One region of the Iodobacter arcticus genome, then DNA from elsewhere that is predicted to be linked to it. Evidence: predicted binding sites of a transcription regulator. Region 1 holds the regulator's gene; each other region holds the start of a gene.
What was found. Region 1 encodes FNR, which switches genes on or off when oxygen is low (the NO sensors DNR and NnrR bind a similar motif). Its sites were predicted from a motif close to TTGATNNNNATCAA; they were not measured.
Positions count from the first base shown of each region.

Region 2: a site for FNR is predicted at 2,399-2,412, ahead of pflB (formate C-acetyltransferase). Genes of this name have one in related genera too.
Region 3: a site for FNR is predicted at 2,162-2,175, ahead of ACFQNF_RS02290 (FeoA family protein). Genes of this name have one in related genera too.
Region 4: a site for FNR is predicted at 2,405-2,418, ahead of ACFQNF_RS13525 (bacteriohemerythrin). Genes of this name have one in related genera too.

Region 1 covers NZ_JBHTBQ010000044.1:190,401-195,271, forward strand. Annotated here, with positions in the region: gene ACFQNF_RS18400 (sulfite exporter TauE/SafE family protein) at 1-203, opposite strand, end outside; gene hemN (oxygen-independent coproporphyrinogen III oxidase) at 208-1,611, opposite strand; gene fnr (fumarate/nitrate reduction transcriptional regulator Fnr) at 1,746-2,495, shown strand; gene ACFQNF_RS18415 (hypothetical protein) at 2,502-3,221, shown strand; gene ACFQNF_RS18420 (efflux transporter outer membrane subunit) at 3,290-4,639, opposite strand; gene ACFQNF_RS18425 (efflux RND transporter permease subunit) at 4,713-4,871, opposite strand, start outside.
Region 2 covers NZ_JBHTBQ010000015.1:57,755-62,625, reverse strand. Annotated here, with positions in the region: gene ACFQNF_RS10255 (peptide chain release factor 3) at 700-2,289, shown strand; gene pflB (formate C-acetyltransferase) at 2,548-4,860, shown strand.
Region 3 covers NZ_JBHTBQ010000004.1:173,165-178,035, reverse strand. Annotated here, with positions in the region: gene pip (prolyl aminopeptidase) at 1-30, opposite strand, end outside; gene feoB (ferrous iron transport protein B) at 51-1,817, opposite strand; gene ACFQNF_RS02290 (FeoA family protein) at 1,814-2,128, opposite strand; gene purD (phosphoribosylamine--glycine ligase) at 2,431-3,708, opposite strand; gene ACFQNF_RS02280 (hypothetical protein) at 3,723-4,280, opposite strand; gene purH (bifunctional phosphoribosylaminoimidazolecarboxamide formyltransferase/IMP cyclohydrolase) at 4,408-4,871, opposite strand, start outside.
Region 4 covers NZ_JBHTBQ010000027.1:153,736-158,606, forward strand. Annotated here, with positions in the region: gene secD (protein translocase subunit SecD) at 1-1,231, opposite strand, end outside; gene yajC (preprotein translocase subunit YajC) at 1,298-1,567, opposite strand; gene ACFQNF_RS13525 (bacteriohemerythrin) at 1,894-2,346, opposite strand; gene prmA (50S ribosomal protein L11 methyltransferase) at 2,626-3,513, shown strand; gene ACFQNF_RS13535 (DUF3426 domain-containing protein) at 3,514-4,536, shown strand; gene ACFQNF_RS13540 (thiol peroxidase) at 4,612-4,871, shown strand, end outside.

The sequences.
Region 1 (4,871 bases):
AAAGAGCCTAGCAAGCCCGCAAGCATACCAATCAGGCAATAGCCCAGCAAGCGACCAAGGTTAAACCCCAAATGGTAATGCCAGCGTGGGCCCTTTGGGAGCTGCAAACTAAAGGCGGCAACGACACCACCGCACATTCCAACACAATGCCCGCCCCCTAATAAACCGGCTAAAAACAAAGCAAGAAAATCTAATTCCAGCATTAGTTTATATCAACTTAGAATAGCTCCCTGCGCGAGGGGCATGACGCAAATAGCGATCAAAAACCATGGCAATCGAGCGGATCAAAAAACGCCCCTTAGGACTAACAATGATTGAATCGTCTCTCACCTCAAGCAAACCCTGAGCTTGAAGCGGCATAAGCAAAGCAAGCTCTTCAGAGAAATAGCTTTTAAAATCAATCAAATAAGCCAATTCTACAGGCTGAAAACTCAATTCAAACTGGCACATTAAAGATTGAATCACCGAGCCACGCAAAAAATCATCGTGTGTGATCATCAAGCCACGCTCTATCGGCAAACGATCTTTATCTAAGGCCAGATAATAAGCATCTAAATCTTTTACATTCTGGGCAAAACAATTGGCCACTTTGCCGATTGCTGACACACCAAAAGCCATCAGATCGCAATCGGCATGCGTTGAATAACCCTGGAAATTCCGATGCAACTGCCCTCTTCTTTGAGCAATTGCCAGCGGATCATCAGGTAAAGCAAAATGATCCATGCCGATATAGATATAACCCGCGGCAAGAAGCTGATTCACACTGCTTTGCAAGATGTCGAGTTTACCCTCTGTTGAGGGTAGCTGCCCAGCATCAATGCGTCTTTGCGGCATAAAACGCTCGGGCAAATGGGCATAGCTATACAGGGCCAGCCGATCTGGGCGCAAAGTGAGGACACGCTCAATCGTCTGGTACATCCGGGCCTGAGTTTGATGCGGCAAGCCGTAAATCAGATCAATACTCACGGACTTAAAGCCATTGGCACGTGCGGCATCAATCACCGCTCTGGTTTCTTCCTCGGTTTGAATCCGGTTCACCGCTTTTTGCACCTGCGGATCAAAATCCTGCACGCCCACGCTCATGCGGTTAAAGCCAATTTGCCCTAACAATGCCACAGTCGCCGCACTGACTTTGCGAGGATCGATTTCAATTGAAAACTCGCCATCAGGCTTTAAATCGAAATAATGACGAATACCGTCCATTAATCGCGTTAATTGTGCATCGCTCAGAAAAGTGGGTGTGCCGCCGCCAAAATGCAACTGAGAAATCTTGCCACGCTTAGTTAATAATGCGGCCTGTATTTTTACTTCTTTAAGTAGATAATCGAGGTATTGATCCGCTTTACCCTGATCTTTTGTAATGACTTTATTACAGGCGCAGTAATAACAAATGGTATTGCAAAAGGGCAAGTGAAAATACAATGACAGCGGTTTTATTCCAATACCGGGCTGTTGCTGGCGCACACTTTGCTCATAGCGATCTGCATCCATTACAGCAAATCGATCCGCAGTGGGGTAGGATGTATACCTTGGCCCTTTCCCGCTGTGTTGGCTTATCAAGTTTCGATCAAAATCAAGTGGCTGTAAGACCGTAACATTATTTTGAAGCATGCTGTTTTATCCTTATTTATCATATGAGTGCAGCTTGCCTAGATTCATTTTTTATAACCTTGATCGATATCAATATCTGCACCGGAAATAACTTGCAGTGATGGATATCTTAAAACACTGAATTGAAACGCCCAATGACACCGACATCTCATATTCCAGTACGTGACCTTAGCCTCAAGCACCTGCGCCAAAGCTGCATTAATTGCAGTTTGCGTGAGCTTTGCTTGCCGATTGGTCTTTCCGCTGATGAAATGCGCGAGCTTGATCACTTAATTACCCAAGCCAAGCCGATTAAGCGCGGTGAAGCGCTCTACCGTGCAGGAGAGCCATTTCGCTCCCTGTTTGCGATTCGCTTAGGTTTTTTTAAAGCCAGCGTAATTTCTGAAGATGGTCGCGAGCAAGTCACCGGCTTTCATATGACCGGTGAGCTCATGGGCATGGATGCGGTTAGCTCTGATCTGCATACCTGTGATGCCATTGCCTTAGAAGACAGCGAAGTCTGCGAGCTGCCTTTTACTGATATGGAAGAACTCAGCCGCCGCATCCCGATCTTGCAACATCATCTTTATAAAATGATGAGCCGCGAAATTGTGCGCGATCATGGCGTGATGCTTTTATTGGGAAATATGAAAGCAGAAGAACGTATTGCGGCTTTCTTGCTAAATTTATCTCAACGCTTTGCCATTCGGGGATATTCTGCCAGCAGCTTTCATTTACGCATGACGCGTGAAGAAATCGGCAGCTATTTAGGCCTTAAGCTTGAAACCGTGAGCCGCTCATTATCAAAATTCCAAGAGAACGGCTTAATTAAAGTGCAAAACCGCTTGATTGAAATTCTCAATCCTGAGGCACTCAAACAATTGATTAACAACTGCCAACAATAAGCCACTATGACTCTATTCAATGGCCCTGTTTTATTTCTTGCCCCAGCGGCCATTCTAGAGTCATTGCAATCTCGGCTTAAACCCTTGCAAATGGCACAGCTCATGCTGCTGCCGCTTGATATGCAATCGCAAATCCCCTCTTTACCCCACAATGGCCTGCTTATTTCTGCAGGCCATGCTGATTTAGCAGGCTATTTGCAAAGCGCTCAATGGGCGCAGGCACAAGGCTGGCATCATATTGATCTGGCCCTGATTGGCGAGCCTCAGTGCGCCGCACAATTAGGCTGGATGATGGCCGCCAGCGGCGACGACACAGCCCTACAGCTTGCCGCCCCTCTGCTCGATGCCTTAGCCCCGGCAGGTCGCAACAGCTGGCTGCATGCCGGCGGCAAAGGCGCAGCCAGCTTTTTGGCGCTGCTACAGCACATCATGATGCAGCCCCTTATTGAAAGCTGGAAAGTCATCTTTCCAAATGGCAAGCCATCACCCAAAGCTGATTTAAGTAAGCTAGCCGAGCTGCAAACCGCACAATGGCAAGCCATCGCCCCGCTTTGCCAGCAATATTTAGCTTTGGCAGAAAATAGATCTTTTCAAGCACTGCACACACAGCTCAGCGCCTTCAGTTTGCCAGAGCATCAAGAGCCAGCAGCTGCGCTAGCGCAATTTTTAATGCAGTTTTTTCGCCGTGCAAACACGCCCGCATCTCATCATCAGCCAAACAGTTGATCTATCAAACAATAAAAAACAGCCCCAACTGGGGCTGTTCGCTTATAAAACCAATCAACTAGCGCGTATTACTTCCCGCCCAAAGCCTTAAACGCTTGTGCCGATGCAGCTAAACGAGCACGACGCGTTTCGATCAGGCCCTGGCTGGCCGCGTAAAACTCACGCTGCGCATCCAGCACATCCAAATAGCCCGACAAGCCTGATGCATAGCGTGCTTCTGCAAGTTTCAGGCGCTGCTCCTGCCGATCAGCAAGGCGTTGCTGGGCTGTTAGCTGCTTACTCAACCATACCTGATCAGATAACACATCGGCGGCGTCTTTAAACGCCAGCTGAATGGTTTTTTCGTATTCAGCCACGGCAATCACTTTCCGGGCTTCCGCAATATCAGCGCCAGCACGCAAGCGTCCACCATCAAACAGCGGCAGGCTGATTTGCGGTAAAAAACTCCATGCACGGTTGCCGCCAGAGAATAAATCCTCCAGCTCATTACTCATCACACCGCCGCTGCCCATTAAAGTGACTTTAGGAAAGAAGGCCGCGCGAGCCGCACCGATATTGGCATTAGCTGCAACCAGCTTTTGCTCCGCAGCGCGCACATCTGGGCGCTCGAGCAAAACGGTAGAGTTTAATCCGCTGGGCAACTGAACGACTTCCGCATTTAAATTGGCCGCAGGCAGGCTCACCGCCTCACCCACCAAAACAGCGAGCGCAGTTTGCGCATTGACAGATTGCCGGGCTAAAGCCGCATGATCGCTGCTTGCGCTATCTTGAGCTGCTTCGGCCTGCAACAGATCAAGGCGATTAGCCACGCCCACATCCATACGGCGCTTCACCACCCGCAAACTTTCGGCCCGCGCCGTAGCGGTTTGCTCGGCAAAGCTGCTGCGTGTCTGTAGGGCTTGAGCGCTGTAATAGCTATTGGCCACATCGGCAATCAGCGTGCTGCGTACCGATTGCTGCGCCTCTTCACTTGCCAGATAGTTGGCCTTGGCCGCTTCACTTAAACGACGCACACGGCCCCAGAAATCCACCTCGTAAGAGAGCAGCGCCAGATTAGCCTCATAGCGGCGGCTGATATCAGCGTCTGGATTGTTGCGGCTGATATTGCCCGAGCCATTGGCATTTACTGAAGGCAAAAAATCCGCCTTCTGAATACCATACAAGGCACGGGCTTCTTCGATTCTGGCCGTGGCGATTTTTAAATCGCGGTTATTAGCCAGTGCTTTTTCAATCACCGCACGCAAAGCAGGATCGCTAAAGTAACTGGCCCATTGCGGTGTATCCACATCCGCAGGTTGGCTACCCACCACACTGGCAACAGGCGCTACAGGGCGAATGTAATCCGGCCCCATCGCGCATGCGCCCAAGCCCAGCGTCATCGCCAGCAGCAGGGTCTTAGACATTAATTGTTTTTTCATACATTTATTACCTATTGGTTCGCGTCATGATTCGAAGAGCGGACGCACCGCCCTTCGAAGACCGGCACGTCTATTAACGATGGTCATCTGCGATTTCGTCGCTGCGTACCATGGTTTTCTCAGGGAAGAAGCGGCGCACCACCACAAAGAACACCGGCACTAAGAACACCGCAAATACCGTAGCCGTAATCATCCCACCCATCACCCCTGTACCAATGGCACGTCGGCTTGC
Region 2 (4,871 bases), on a different contig from region 1:
TTTATTGCTTCCTTACTCTATTCATTAAAGGATGCCTACTCTAAGAACCGCTTTAATTCATGATATTTTTACAGACAAGGCACTCTAGGGTCTGTTGACGTTTCATTCACGGCTGCGTTGGCTGCAGTTTTGGGGCAAGGCAAAAGACGCGAAGTGGTACGAGTACCATGAGCGTCTTTTAACGCCGTGCAGCCCCAAAACTGCAGTCAACCCTCCGCGTGCGGGAGGTTTTCCTCGCCAGGACTGGGCTGAGGCGGAAAACGACCATTCACTGCGTTATGCTCCTCGGAAATAACCAGTTATTGCCTTCGCCCTCCTGCCTTGTGCTTGGCCGTTTTCCGGCTCAGCGCAATTGTGAATGAAACGCCAACAGACCCTAGGCTAAGACTGTAATGCCGTTCACTTAAGCGGTTTTGTTTGAGTTCCCCCCCTTTGTAAAAGGGGGGCTAGGGGGGATTTGCAGTTGATGTTGGGCTTGAAATAAGCAAAAAACTCAAGGCAAATCCCCCTCAATCCCCCTTTTTCTAAGGGGGAAGCAAAACCAATACCTTAAGTGAACGGCATTAAGGCTAAGACTGATGTTTTTAATGGTTTTGCTTAGGCAAATAGAACGGCTACGGGCAGCGCAAACGCCGCGATCCGTGCTTATCTACCATATTTAACGTAAAATCGCTCTTTTGCTTTTTTGTAGCCCTTACAATGACTGATTTAGTACGCGAAGTAGGCCGTCGCCGCACCTTCGCCATTATCTCCCACCCTGATGCGGGGAAAACGACGCTCACCGAAAAGCTACTTTATTTCTCGGGAGCGATTCAAAACGCCGGTACGGTTAAAGGTAAAAAAGGCGGCAAGTTCGCCACTTCCGACTGGATGGATATCGAAAAGCAACGGGGTATTTCGGTAGCATCCAGCGTGATGCAGTTTGATTACCGCGATCACGTTGTGAATCTGCTCGACACCCCGGGCCACCAAGACTTCTCTGAAGACACTTACCGCGTGCTCACCGCCGTAGATAGCGCCTTGATGGTGATTGATGCGGCCAAGGGAGTGGAAGCGCAAACCATCAAGCTTTTAAATGTCTGCCGCCTGCGCAATACGCCAATTATTACGCTAATGAATAAGCTCGACCGCGAAGTACGTGATTCGCTTGAGCTATTAGACGAAGTAGAAAGCGTGCTGGAAATCCGCTGCGCGCCGATTACTTGGCCAATCGGCATGGGTAAAACCTTCCGTGGCGTGTACAGCATTCTTACCGACACCGTATTGCTATTCACACCTGGCAAAGGCCCGCTGGATGAAGTCGAAATCATTGAAGGCCTAAACAACCCGCGCCTCGATGAATTATTTCCGCTGGAAATCGAAAACACCCGTATGGAGCTAGAACTCGTACGCGGTGCTTCGCATCCCTTTGTGCTGGAAGAGTTTTTATCGGGTGATCTAACGCCAGTCTTCTTTGGCTCGGCGATTAATAACTTCGGCATTCGTGAAATCTTGAACGCGCTGGTTGATTGGGCACCGTCCCCAGGCGAAGCGCATGCCACCGTTCGCACGGTCAGCCCTACCGAAGAAAAATTCTCGGCCTTTGTGTTTAAGATTCAAGCCAATATGGATCCAAAACACCGCGACCGGATTGCTTTCTTGCGCGTGTGTTCGGGTGAATTTACCCGTGGTATGAAATTCAAGCATTTGCGACTGAATCGTGAAATTGCCGCCAACTCGGTCGTCACCTTTATGGCGCAAGGCCGCGAGCAAGTAGAAGAAGCTTACGCTGGCGATATTATCGGCCTGCCCAATCACGGCAATATTCAGATTGGCGATTCATTCTCTGAAGGCGAATTGCTGGCCTTTACCGGCATTCCTTACTTTGCACCCGAGATGTTCCGTATTGTGCGCATCAAAAACCCACTGAAGATCAAGCAATTGCATAAAGGCTTGCAACAGCTGGGCGAAGAAGGCGCGGTACAGGTATTCAAACCACTCAACGGCTCAGACTTGATTCTGGGTGCAGTGGGCGTGCTGCAATTTGAAGTGGTTGCCTCCCGCCTTGCCAATGAATATGGCGTAGAAGCGGTGTTTGAGTCCACCACCATTTTCACCGCACGTTGGGTGAGCTGTGATGATGCAAAAATACTGGAAGATTTTGAAGACCAGTTAGTCAACAATCTGGGGCGAGATGCCGCACATAGCTTGGCTTATCTTGCAACAAGCCGGGTGAACCTGCAGCTCACCCAAGAGCGGTGGCCCAAAATTGTGTTTCATGCAACCCGTGAACATGCCGTTACCTTGTAAATATTCAACTCAACAGCGCCGCAATATGGCGCTGTTTTTTTTTGCAATTTATGCTCCGCTTTTATCGGGCAAAAGTAGTCAACTCTATACAAGCTACAAACCCAAGAACTTGACTTAGATTAAGTTTTTGCGCCAAACATCGGACTAGGATGGATGCATTGGAAACGACAAAATCGCTTTCAAACAGATCAAACTTAAAGCGTGTCTTTATAAGACATGCACGGTAACAGGGTCTTGAGGCCTATAGGAGCATCCGCTATGAACGCACCAGAAAATCATCTGCATCTTGACGCTTGGCGTGGATTTAAAACAGGCGAGTGGCAAGATAAAGTCGACACTCGTGGCTTTATCCAACTCAACTACACGCCTTACTTGGATGATGATCGCTTCCTCGCTGGCCCGACCGAACGCACTACCCAGCTTTGGACTGAGCTTTCTGCCCAGCTTAAAGAAGAACGTAAGCGTGGCGTATTAGAAGTATCTACCCATGTTGGCGCATCAATTACGGCTCACGGCCCTGGCTATATTAATAAAGATTTAGAAACTATCGTCGGTGTTCAAACCGACAAACCACTGCGTCGCGCCATTATGCCGAACGGCGGTTTGCGCATGGTGCAAAACGGCCTTGAAGCCTACCACTTTGAAATGAACCCAGAAATTGTAGATATCTTTACCAAGTACCGTAAAGATCACAATATGGGCGTATTTGATGCTTACACACCAGAAATCATGGCTTGCCGTAGCTCGGGCGTCATTACCGGTTTGCCAGATTCTTACGGTCGTGGTCGTATTATTGGCGACTATCGTCGCGTTGCACTTTACGGCGTTGATTTTTTGATTGTTGACAAAAAACGCGAAAAAACCGAGCTCAATGATGTTCCGTTTACCGAATCAGTGATTCGTTTGCGTGAAGAGTTGTCCGAGCAAATCAAAGCGCTGGGCGAACTCAAGCAAATGGCAAAGTCTTACGGCTTTGATATTTCCAAACCAGCCACTACCGCTCAAGAAGCCATCCAATGGCTGTACTTTGGCTACCTTGCTGCCACAAAAGAGCAAAACGGCGCGGCGATGTCGATTGGCCGCACATCCACCTTCCTGGACGTGTATATCCAACGCGATTTGGTCGAAGGTCGCATTAACGAATCGCAAGCCCAAGAATTGATTGACCATATGGTCATGAAATTGCGCATTATTCGCTTCTTGCGCACACCAGAATACGATGATTTATTCTCTGGCGACCCAACATGGGTCACAGAATCGATCGGTGGTACAGGCCTTGATGGCCGCACACTGGTCACGAAAACCAGCTTCCGTGTTCTGCACACTCTGTACAACCTTGGACCGGCTCCAGAGCCTAATCTGACAGTATTGTGGTCGACTGCTTTCCCGCAAGGCTTTAAAGAATTTTGCGCGAAAGTTTCGATTGATACCTCAGCCATCCAGTACGAAAACGATGACTTGATGAACCCTAAATGGGGTGACGATTACGCCATCGCATGTTGTGTTTCAGCCATGGCAGTCGGTAAGCAAATGCAATTCTTTGGCGCACGGGTCAACCTTGCCAAAGCCATGCTCTATGCGATCAACGGTGGTGTGGACGAAAAAACCGGCAAAGTAGTGGCCAATGGTTTTGAACCACTCAAAGGCGACGTGCTCAATTACGATGAAGTGATGACTAAATACGATGTGATGCTGGATTGGTTGGCAAAAACATACGTGACTGCACTGAACTCGATTCACTATATGCACGATAAATACTCGTACGAACGCATCGAAATGGCGCTGCATGATCGCGATATTCTGCGCACTATGGCTTGCGGTATTGCGGGTCTGGCGGTTGCTGCTGATTCGCTTTCAGCGATCAAGCACGCAAAAGTATCTGTGATTCGTAACGAAAAAGGTATTGCTGTCGATTACAAAATCGAAGGCGATTACCCTGCTTACGGCAATAACGATGATCGCGTTGATGATATTGCAGTGTGGCTGACAGAAACATTCATGAACAAGATCAAGGCTCAGCCTGTGTTCTATCGTGACTCCATGCCAACGCAATCGGTACTGACCATTACCTCTAATGTGGTTTACGGCAAAAAAACAGGTAACACACCCGACGGCCGCCGTTCAGGCACACCGTTCTCCCCAGGTGCTAACCCAATGAATGGCCGTGACACTAATGGCTTTATCGCTGCCGGTTTCTCGGTATCGAAAATCCCATACGAAGCCGCGTTAGATGGTGTGTCTTGGACCGCATCCATGACGCCTGACGCACTAGGCCACAACGCAGCAGATCGCGTTAAAACATTAGCGGCTTCGATCGATGGCTTGTTTGGGCCACACGGCGAAGAATGCTCTACTTGCCTAGATAAAGATGCCGTTGATGAAAAAATGGACCAACTCTTTCATCTAAACATGAATGTATTAAACCGTGACACCCTGCTGGACGCGATGGAGCACCCAGAAAACTACCCACAACTCACCGTGCGTGTTTCTGGCTATGCAGTGAACTTTGTGAAGCTGACTCGTGAACAGCAAATGGACGTAATCAGCCGTACATTCCACGGCAAGTGTTAAAGGGATAGTAG
Region 3 (4,871 bases), on a different contig from region 1:
TTGAATTTCTGGAAACAATAAATCGCTCATTCAAATCCCTTACTGAATTTTTAAAACCCCAATATTCTCGCCCCTTGGTAAAAGATAAACGACAGCACCCAAGCAAGTAATAAAGAATAGACCACAGAGAAAGTCGTTAGCGCTACGCTATTCGATTCCTTGCGCATGGCCGCAATAGTAGAAACGCAGGGCACATAGGTCAATGAAAATAGCATAAAGCTATAAGCCGATACCGGATCAAGCACGATAGATAAATGATGCGCCAAGGCAGGGCCATCTTGCCCGGCAATCACCGCCAGCGCGCCAAGCACCACTTCTTTGGCCACAAAGCCAAACATTAAGGCAATCGATAGCTCAGCCTGAATACCGATCGGTGATAACACTGGCTGAAAGAACTCAGCAATCATGGTGGAATAACTGTGTTGTGGATTTGGATAATTACTCAGCAGCCAAACCAAGACCACGCCGATCACAATCATGGTCGTCGCCAAGCGTACAAAGCCTGCCGCCTCGCCCCAGCCGCGTAAAAATATTTGCCGCAGCACAGGAAAGCGATAAGGCGGCAGCTCTAGCGTAAACGGCTCAGTCGATTTAAAGCGGCCACGCAGCAGGAGTGCCGTGCCCATAGAGATAAAAATACTCGCAAAATAGAGTGATAACAGCACCCAAGGCGCTTGCAGCGGGCTAAACAGCGCGCCGGTTAAAAACAGAAAAATCTGTAAACGCGCCGAGCAAAGCGAAAATGGAATGGCCAGCATCGTCAGTAAACGTGCCTTTCTATCCCTTATCACCCTTGTTGCCATCAGCGCAGGCACATTGCAGCCAAAGCCCATCATCAGCATCACAAAGCCGCGCCCATCCATGCCAAGCCGCGCCATCAGGCCGTCCATCATAAAAGCCGCACGCGAGAAATAACCCGAGTCTTCGATAATCGCCATCAGGCAAAAGAACAAAAAAATAATCGGAATAAACGTCAGTACCGTGCTGAGCCCATCGTACACACCATTCACCAAAAGCCCCGCTAAAAATGGCGGCCATGTGGCTGCAGCAGGCACAAGTGCTGCCTGTTTAAACCATTCCAAACCATCGCCTACCGCATCTTGCAGTGGCACGCCCAAGGCGTAGGTCAGCTGAAATAGACAAAACATCATCAAAACAAAGATCGGCAGGCCCAGCCACGGGTGAAGAATCCAGCGATCTAACATAGCGCTTGGGCCTGGCGCTAATACGGCAGGCCGTTCGATAAAACGCGCATAGAGGCGCGCCTCTTCATCATGCAGGGTTTCAGAACGTGGCGCTGCGGCCAAATCAATTTGCCGAGGCGGCTGATGGCTGATCAAGCGATTCAAAGCGTCTTTAAGCTCGCTGATTCCTAGGCCATGTTTGGCACTTATTTTTAATACGGGGCAAGCTAATTGCTCGGCCAGCCCTTGCACATTAATTTGCACCCCTGCTTGCTTGGCCTCATCGCTCATATTGAGCGCAATAATCAGCGGCGCGCCTAGCGCTTTGAGCTGTAAAGCCAATACCAGTTGCCGATCAAGCTGCGTTGCATTGAGCACCAAAAGAATGGCATCTAACTCAGTTTTATTGAGAAACTCCTGAGCAAGGCGCTCATCCTCGGCCCCACCACTTAAATCATAAATCCCCGGCAGATCGACCATCTGCACCATAGAGCCACCGAGCAAAATACGGCTAGAAGCTAATTCCACCGTTAGCCCCGGCCAATTGGCTGTACGCGCTGTGCCCCCCGTAATACGATTAAATAAGGTCGATTTACCGGTATTGGGCATCCCTACGAGGGCAACGCGTTTCATGCGAGCACCCCATGCTCAGCAAGCAGAGAATTCGCCTCTGGCAAAAGCGCCACCACAATCCGCCTTGCGGCATCGAGGCGCAACATAAACTCGGTGCTGCCACACTTAAGTTGCAAAGGCCCGCCTAAGCATCCCCGTCGAATTACCTCGATCTCGCGATCAGCATGCAGGCCTAAAGCCGCCAGACGCTGAGTTAGCTCGGCGCTCAGCTGGCTAGAAATAATTTTGGCGGGGGTAAGAGAAGGTAAATCGTAGAGAGTCATGATGGCGGCAATGAGAATGGTTTTTCTTACACTTATCATCTGCCGCATAGAGAGCAGCGTCAATTCCAAAGCCACCCAAGCTTGACCTGTATCAGCTCCAAAGCTGAGGCAAATAATTACACGCCCCTATGTTACTCAGCAAAACCCAAACCTTGAACCACGGAGTTTCACGGAAGAAAGTATTCTTTAAGAAAAGCCATTTATTCTGTTCTTTTAAGCGTCTTCAAATCCTGAAGTCTGTCATTTCTCGCCACTAGTGGTATAGACCTTCAGAGCCTCGTTGAAATTCGCCAATTAAAGGGCATAAAAAAAGCCATGCAGTGCATGGCTTTTCTCTTTGGCGTTAAATATTACTTACGGCCAATCGCTCGCCAGCCGATATCACTACGGTATTGCGCGCCTGCAAATGAAACGCCTGCCAAGATTTGATAAGCGCGTTTTTGCGCCATTTTAAAGCTATCGCCAAAAGCCGTAACGCAAAGGACACGACCACCGGCGGTGATGGCTTCACCTTGTTCGTTAAGCGTAGTACCCGCATGGAAAACATGGCCGTCTTCTAAGGCCACCGTTGGTAGGCCTGAAATTAAATCGCCTTTACGCGGGGTTTCCGGGTAATTAGCCGCAGCCATCACCACGCCCATTGCCACGCGTCTATCCCATTCGGCTTCGATCTGATCCAGCGTGCCATTCACACCGTGCTCGAGCAGGGTGACAAAATCGCTTTTTAAACGCAACATAATCGGCTGGGTTTCAGGGTCACCAAAACGGCAGTTATATTCGATGACTTTAGGATTGCCCAAAGTATCGATCATCAGGCCAGCGTACAAAAAGCCGGTAAACACAGAGCCATCTTTAGCCATACCTTGCACGGTAGGCAAAATCACTTCGCGCATCACTTTGGCATGTACATCAGGCGTCACCACAGGCGCTGGGCTATACGCGCCCATGCCACCGGTATTTGGGCCTTCATCGCCATCCAGAAGGCGTTTATGATCTTGGCTAGAAGCCATCGCAAGCACATTCTTGCCATCGACCATCACAATAAAACTGGCTTCTTCACCGACCAGACACTCTTCGATCACCACCCGAGCGCCCGCATCGCCAAATTTATTATCCGACAGCATGGAATCAACCGCAGCGTGTGCTTCATCCAGCGTCATTGCTACGACCACGCCCTTGCCAGCCGCTAGGCCATCGGCCTTGATGACAATCGGTGCGCCCTGCGCCTTGATATAAGCGTGCGCTTCATCCGCACTGGCAAAGGTCTGGTAAGCCGCTGTGGGAATGCCATGGCGCTGCATAAAGGCTTTGGCAAAATCTTTAGACCATTCCAGCTGTGCGGCGGCGCGGGTTGGGCCAAATATTTTTAAATCTGCAGCGCGAAAAGCATCAACCACACCTTGCGACAAGGGTGCTTCTGGCCCCACAACGGTAATGGCAATATTTTCTGCTTTAGCAAATTCGATCAGCTCGTCAATGGCCGTGATATCAACGTTGATCAAGTCTTTTTCTAATGCCGTGCCTGCATTGCCCGGAGCGACAAATACTTTGCCAACGCGCTGCGACTGCGCAATTTTCCAAGCCAGCGCATGCTCACGACCACCCGAACCAATTACCAAAATATTCATTAATTTATTTCCTGTTAATCGAATTCGTAGCGGCCAAAAACATAAGCCACATTGCCATTATTCAACTGGCCATTCAGCCTTGGGATAAAGGTGCCAATCAAAGAGGCCTTGCCGTAGCGAACCGATGCAATAGGCAAAGGCGCAGGAAATGGTATTCCACCGACCACATCTTGACGTGAAATAAGCTGTAAAGACACTCCCAAGCCCGCTGATAACTCCCCAACAATCGGCCAATACCAAAGACGCATATAGCCAACCTGTAGTTGTGGCTGATTATGCGAATCAGCAAAAATCATCCCGTAGATAAATTCCTGATTATTGTTTTCATCCGTAATACGCTTACCCAAGCCGCCACCGTAAGCAAACTCCTGAAAGTCTTCAAGCTTGTCAGCAGTATAAGTTGAACGGTCATGCCAGGAATAACCGGAAACCAGCAGATCATTCTTACCTTCCCTATTTATTTTATCCACACGCTGACAAGCAGCCGCCGCCCAATCCCACATATTGGAGCAATCTATTGCAGATGCAGGTAAGGCGATCAGCAAGCAAAGAGTGGCAAACAGTTTTTTCATCTTCTCAACCAAAATATTTCACAAGCACCGACGCATCGTCGGCAACTCAAGTAAACACACAGCTCAATACCATAAACACAATGAGCGGAGAATTTTTTCCCCGCGGTTAGATATTCTATCCGCCAAATTAATGACGGAAATGACGAATCCCTGTCACGACCATTGCAATGCCATGCTCATCCGCAGCAGCAATCACTTCATCGTCACGCACCGAGCCACCCGGCTGAATAATTGCGGCAACACCGTTCTCTGCAATTACATCTACGCCATCACGGAAGGGGAAGAAAGCATCAGACGCGGCCACCGAGCCACGTAAATCAAGACCCGCGCTTTTTGCTTTAATCGCCGCAATTTTGGTTGAATCCACACGGCTCATCTGGCCAGCGCCCACACCCAGTGTTTGGCCTTTACCGCAGAATACAATGGCGTTTGATTTAACAAACTTGGCCACATTCCAGGCAAAGAGCAGATCTTTAAGCTGAGCTTCTGTTGGCTGCAGCTTGGTGACTACTTTCAAGTCATTTAAGGTCAGAATGTGCGAATCCGGTGTTTGCACCAGCAAGCCGCCGCCTACGCGTTTCACATCAAAGC
Region 4 (4,871 bases), on a different contig from region 1:
GCGCAGTATCGTTCGCTTCGGCAACGCCCATCGAGCCAGAAATCTGCACGCGGCCACCACCAATTTCAGAACGAATCACCGGCGCAGTAACCACTTCGCCCTTGCCTTTTTCAACCAGAACCATTGCCATGCGCTTACCAATGTTTTCTTTGGTCAGCGTTTTAAAGATGGCAGCACCTGTGGAATCAAGGCCAATATGTACCGCAGCCGAGTTTTGATCATCAAAGCCCGCTTGCGCGTCGCTGATATTATCCCCCGTCAGCTCTACTTCTTTTTTCAGCAAAATTGGACGATTCTGTCCATCGCTGCCGCGCTCGCTTAATAGCTCAAAGCCAGCAGGGACATTGCCATTCAGTGCATCGGTCATTTTGGCTTGATCGTCTTCCACCATGCGCACTTCCAGCGTGGCAGTACGGCCCAGAATATCTTTAGCCTTCGAGGTATCTTGCACACCTGGCAATTGCACCACGATACGGCCTTCACCTTGCTGTTGAATCACTGGCTCAGCCACGCCCAGCTCATTCACCCGATTATGCAGGGTGGTGATATTTTGTTTGACCGCGTCGGTTTTTAATTGCTGTAATGCTTCCGGAGAATAAGAAATGACAATCTTATTCTCACGTACATCAATCTGGCGCTGTAGCAAGACTTTGCGTAAAACTTTAACCGCTTCTTTGGTCGTTTCATCATCGCGCAGCTGCACTTCAACGCTGTCGCGGGTTGATACAATCCGGCCGTAGCGAATTTTCTTTTCTTTTAGCTCACGGCGTACATCACCTGCGGTTTTCTCTAAAGCTTTATCAACGGCAGCTTTCATATCCACTTCAAGCAAGAAGTGCACACCACCGCGTAAATCCAGTCCCAGAGACATCGGCTTAGCCCCGATCTTGGTCAGCCAAGACGGTGTATCCGACAAGAGGTTTAAAGCCACGCTGTAATCATCGCCCAGCTTAGCTTGTAACAGCTCTTTAGCCTTTAACTGGATTTCCGTATCTTTAAAGCGAAATTTCACCGAATTGCTATCAAGGAGCACATCTTCGGTTTTTACACCGGCGCTCTTTAAAATGGCTTCAGCACTTTGCTGCAGCGCGGCGTCTACCTTCACCGTGGCACGAACGCTGGCAATTTGTACTGCCGGGCTTTCACCAAACAGATTAGGCAGGGTGTAGAGCGTTGCCAAAGCAACGGACAGAATAATTATTAGGTATTTCCAAAGCGGGTAGCGATTCATGGCAGGACCCAGAAATGCACAAAAGGCGGTGCAGTTGTTAGCACAAACTGCACCGCCTTATTGGCTTTACTTGTTATTTTTAATAGTGCCTTTTTCCAAACGCGCTGCAATTGCAGCACGTTGGAACAGGATTTCTACGCCATCAGCTAATTCAAGAGTGACATATTGCTCGTTCACCTTGGTGATGCGGCCAGCCATACCACCACTGGTAACCACTTCATCGCCTTTAGCCAGAGCAGCCAGCATGGCTTGTTGTTCTTTAGCGCGTTTTTGTTGTGGACGAATCAACATAAAGTAGAACAAAACAAAAATCACGATCATAGGAAGAAAAGACATAAAGTCCATTCCTGCCGCAGGTGCGGCGCCTGTTGCATACGCGGGTGCAATGAACATATCGGGTTGGTTCCGTGTCAATAAAGCAAAGCGGCCCATTCTAGCGGGTGAACCACACAAAATCTACCCAGCTTTTTTGCTTGCCGTCATCAAAACCGCTTTAAAACCGCATGTCCTGCATTTTGACCTAGGCAACTTTGCTTTTTACGAAAATAAAAGGGAACTTTAGCCAAACAGAATAGTCGGCCAGATAAAAGCGAATCATCAGCAGCCCCTAGGATAAAGAAAAACAGAGGCTTGCCGCACAAAACCGCCACTTAACACATCATTTACTTGGCCCAGAAACGCTCCAGCCAGCTTTTTTTATGCCAGGTTGCTTGTGCTCCGCGGGATAAAAAATGCTCGGTATAGCGCTTATCGCCTTCCATAATATGATTGGTCAGCCAGTTTCTTAAAAAATGCATCAATTCAAAAGTAACCGCCTCGCCCCCTGCCAGGCGAGCTTGCAGGCTATTCATTTGCTTTATTAAATCTTCATGATGTTGCTTATGTGCATCGTAATCGGGGTAGCCTAAAATACGCATCAGGCTTTCTTCTACCGTAAAGTGCGTCCGGGTGTAATCGGCAAGGCGCCCCAGAATAAGCACCGATGCCTCGCTGCCATGATGCAAGCGAATGGCATCATGTAGCTCATTAAGTAAATCGATCAACACCTTGTGCTGCTCATCAATTTCCTGAATACCAACCGACAACTCATCGTTCCACTCAAAAAATACTGACATTTCGCGTCTCTCCCTGACTGTTTAGAAAGAATTTTGCAGATAAAATGTCATCTAAATATTGAGCCATATCAATATTTAAATAAGCCTAGGGAAAGCCTGAATAAGGTTTAAGCCTTGGGTTTCCTAAATAAAAGCAAGCCTGATGCGCCCTGCAAAATACTAACAAGGCCTTATTTGCGCTTTGCAGGGGCACTATAATCACCAGAACACTGCAAAAACGTTCTCAAAAGAAGGCGGGAATGCGACAATACCGCCGAGAATCTCTATTAGGTAAGCAAAATGCCCTGGCAAGAACTACGCATCACCACTGAATCATCCCAAGCTGAACGCTTTTCTGACGCACTTTTTGATCTGGGTGCATTGTCTGTCAGTGTGGAAGACGCTGCCGCGGGCACTGATGCAGAAAAGCCGATCTTTGGTGAGCCGGGTGAGCCGGTCGATCAGATGTGGGAAAACAGCGTGGTGCTCGCCCTGTTTGACGAAGACATTGATACCCGCCTGATTGTCATCGCGGCGAGTAATACATTGAAATTAGCCGTCCCACCCTACGATGTGGTGCGTGTGGAAGAACAAGACTGGGTGCGCCTCACCCAATCACAATTTAATCCGATTGCTATTTCTGATCGCCTCTGGATTACCCCTACCTGGCATGAATGCCCTGATGCAGGCGCAATCAGCATTCAGCTCGATCCGGGCCTGGCTTTTGGTACGGGTAGCCATCCAACAACACGCCTTTGCTTAAAATGGCTAGATAGCCATCTTGCTGGCGGTGAAAAGCTGCTGGATTACGGTTGTGGCTCTGGAATTTTAGCCATTGCGGGTATGAAGCTTGGCGCAGCTTCTGCGGCAGGGGTCGATATCGATCCACAAGCGATGACCGCATCAAGACAAAATGCGGAGCAAAATGCGGTTGAAGTGCAGTTTTACTTACCCGATGCAGAGCCAGCAGACACTTATGATGTGGTGATTGCCAATATTCTGACTAATCCCCTCAAAGCCTTAGCGCCTATGCTGGCTGCAAAAGTGAAAACAGCTGGCCGCATCGCTTTATCGGGCATTCTGGCCGAGCAGGCAGATGAGGTAATCGCCATTTACAGCCAGTGGTTTGCCATGAATGCGCCGCAACAGGAAGACGGCTGGGTGTGTTTGTCAGGCATTCGTAAATAAATGAACGATATTACCCGTTGCCCAAACTGCCAAACCGCTTTTCGTGTAACGGAAGCGCAGTTGCAAGCCCACCGCGGCAAGGTTCGCTGTGGGCGCTGCGCCTTTGTCTTTAATGCCAAAGAATGCATTGAAAGCGAGCAGGTCGCAGAAACGATCAGCACGCCCACTATGGCTACTGCAAAGCCACAGGCTGCACAGATCATCACAGCCGCTACTACGCCTACAGCCAATATATCAAGCGAAGCCGCGGCCGAGCCACCACCCGCAGCGCCGCCAAGCCCTGCTGTGGCCAGCCCGGCACCACCGGTAACGCGGCCCAAGCGCATCGTGCCCGACCCCGCACCACAGATTGAAGTGGATTTTGATATCACAGGCCCCGACAACCACGGACCGGTGATTGACATTGAAATCAAAGCACCGCCAGAGCCAGTGAGTAAACCGGCAGCTCTAATTGAAGAAAATCATCCCTCTGAAGAAAGCCATCACGATTATCGCCCCATTTATACGGGTGACGAAGAGGGCTTACTTGAGCCGCCACCCCGCTCCAAATGGCAAGCGCTATTGATCGGGATCAGTATTATTCTGATGCTCAGCTTTATAGCGCAGCTGGGTTATCAGCAGCGCACACAAATTTCGATGGAGTTTCCTTGGCTGCGGCCCAAGCTTATTCTTGCCTGCCAAGCGCTGGGCTGCACTATGCCGCTGCCTGAGAATGCAGAAATGCTGCGCTCAGAATGGTCAGAGCTTAGCTATGTGCCCGAGTTTCCCAATATTATTCAGCTGAATGCCACCTTGCGAAACCTGGCTCAGTACGAGCAAGCCCTGCCCATGCTGGAAGTCACGCTGACCGACGATCAAGAACGCATCGTACTCAAAAAAGTATTTAAGCCTAGCGAATACCTGAGTGCTGCCGATAAAAAACGCCTGAAATTTGATGCCCAGGACGATTTGCGTGCCTTTTTGCAAATCGATTTAGGCGAGCTGCACTCTACTGCTTACTCCATCTATTGGTTTTACCCCTAACTTTGTCTTGAATCGATAGCAAGACTAGGTATTTAAAACTAATCTATATCACTCAATCAATGCATGGGATCGGTCATGGCTACTATTTTACTAAACCATACTGAAATTAATGTTGGGGGCCATTTCCCCGTTGTAGGCGAATATGCCCACAGCTTTTTGCTCGTCGATTCAGGCATGATCGACGTTCCGCTATCACGCTTTGCGGGCAAACCCAAAGTGATCGCGGTGATCCCCAGTATTGACAGCGCCATTGGTCTTATCATTGCCCGCCAGCTGGAGCGCCTGTCCGTAGACTGGCCTGATTGTGTCATCTTAGTGATTTCTGTTGACACCCC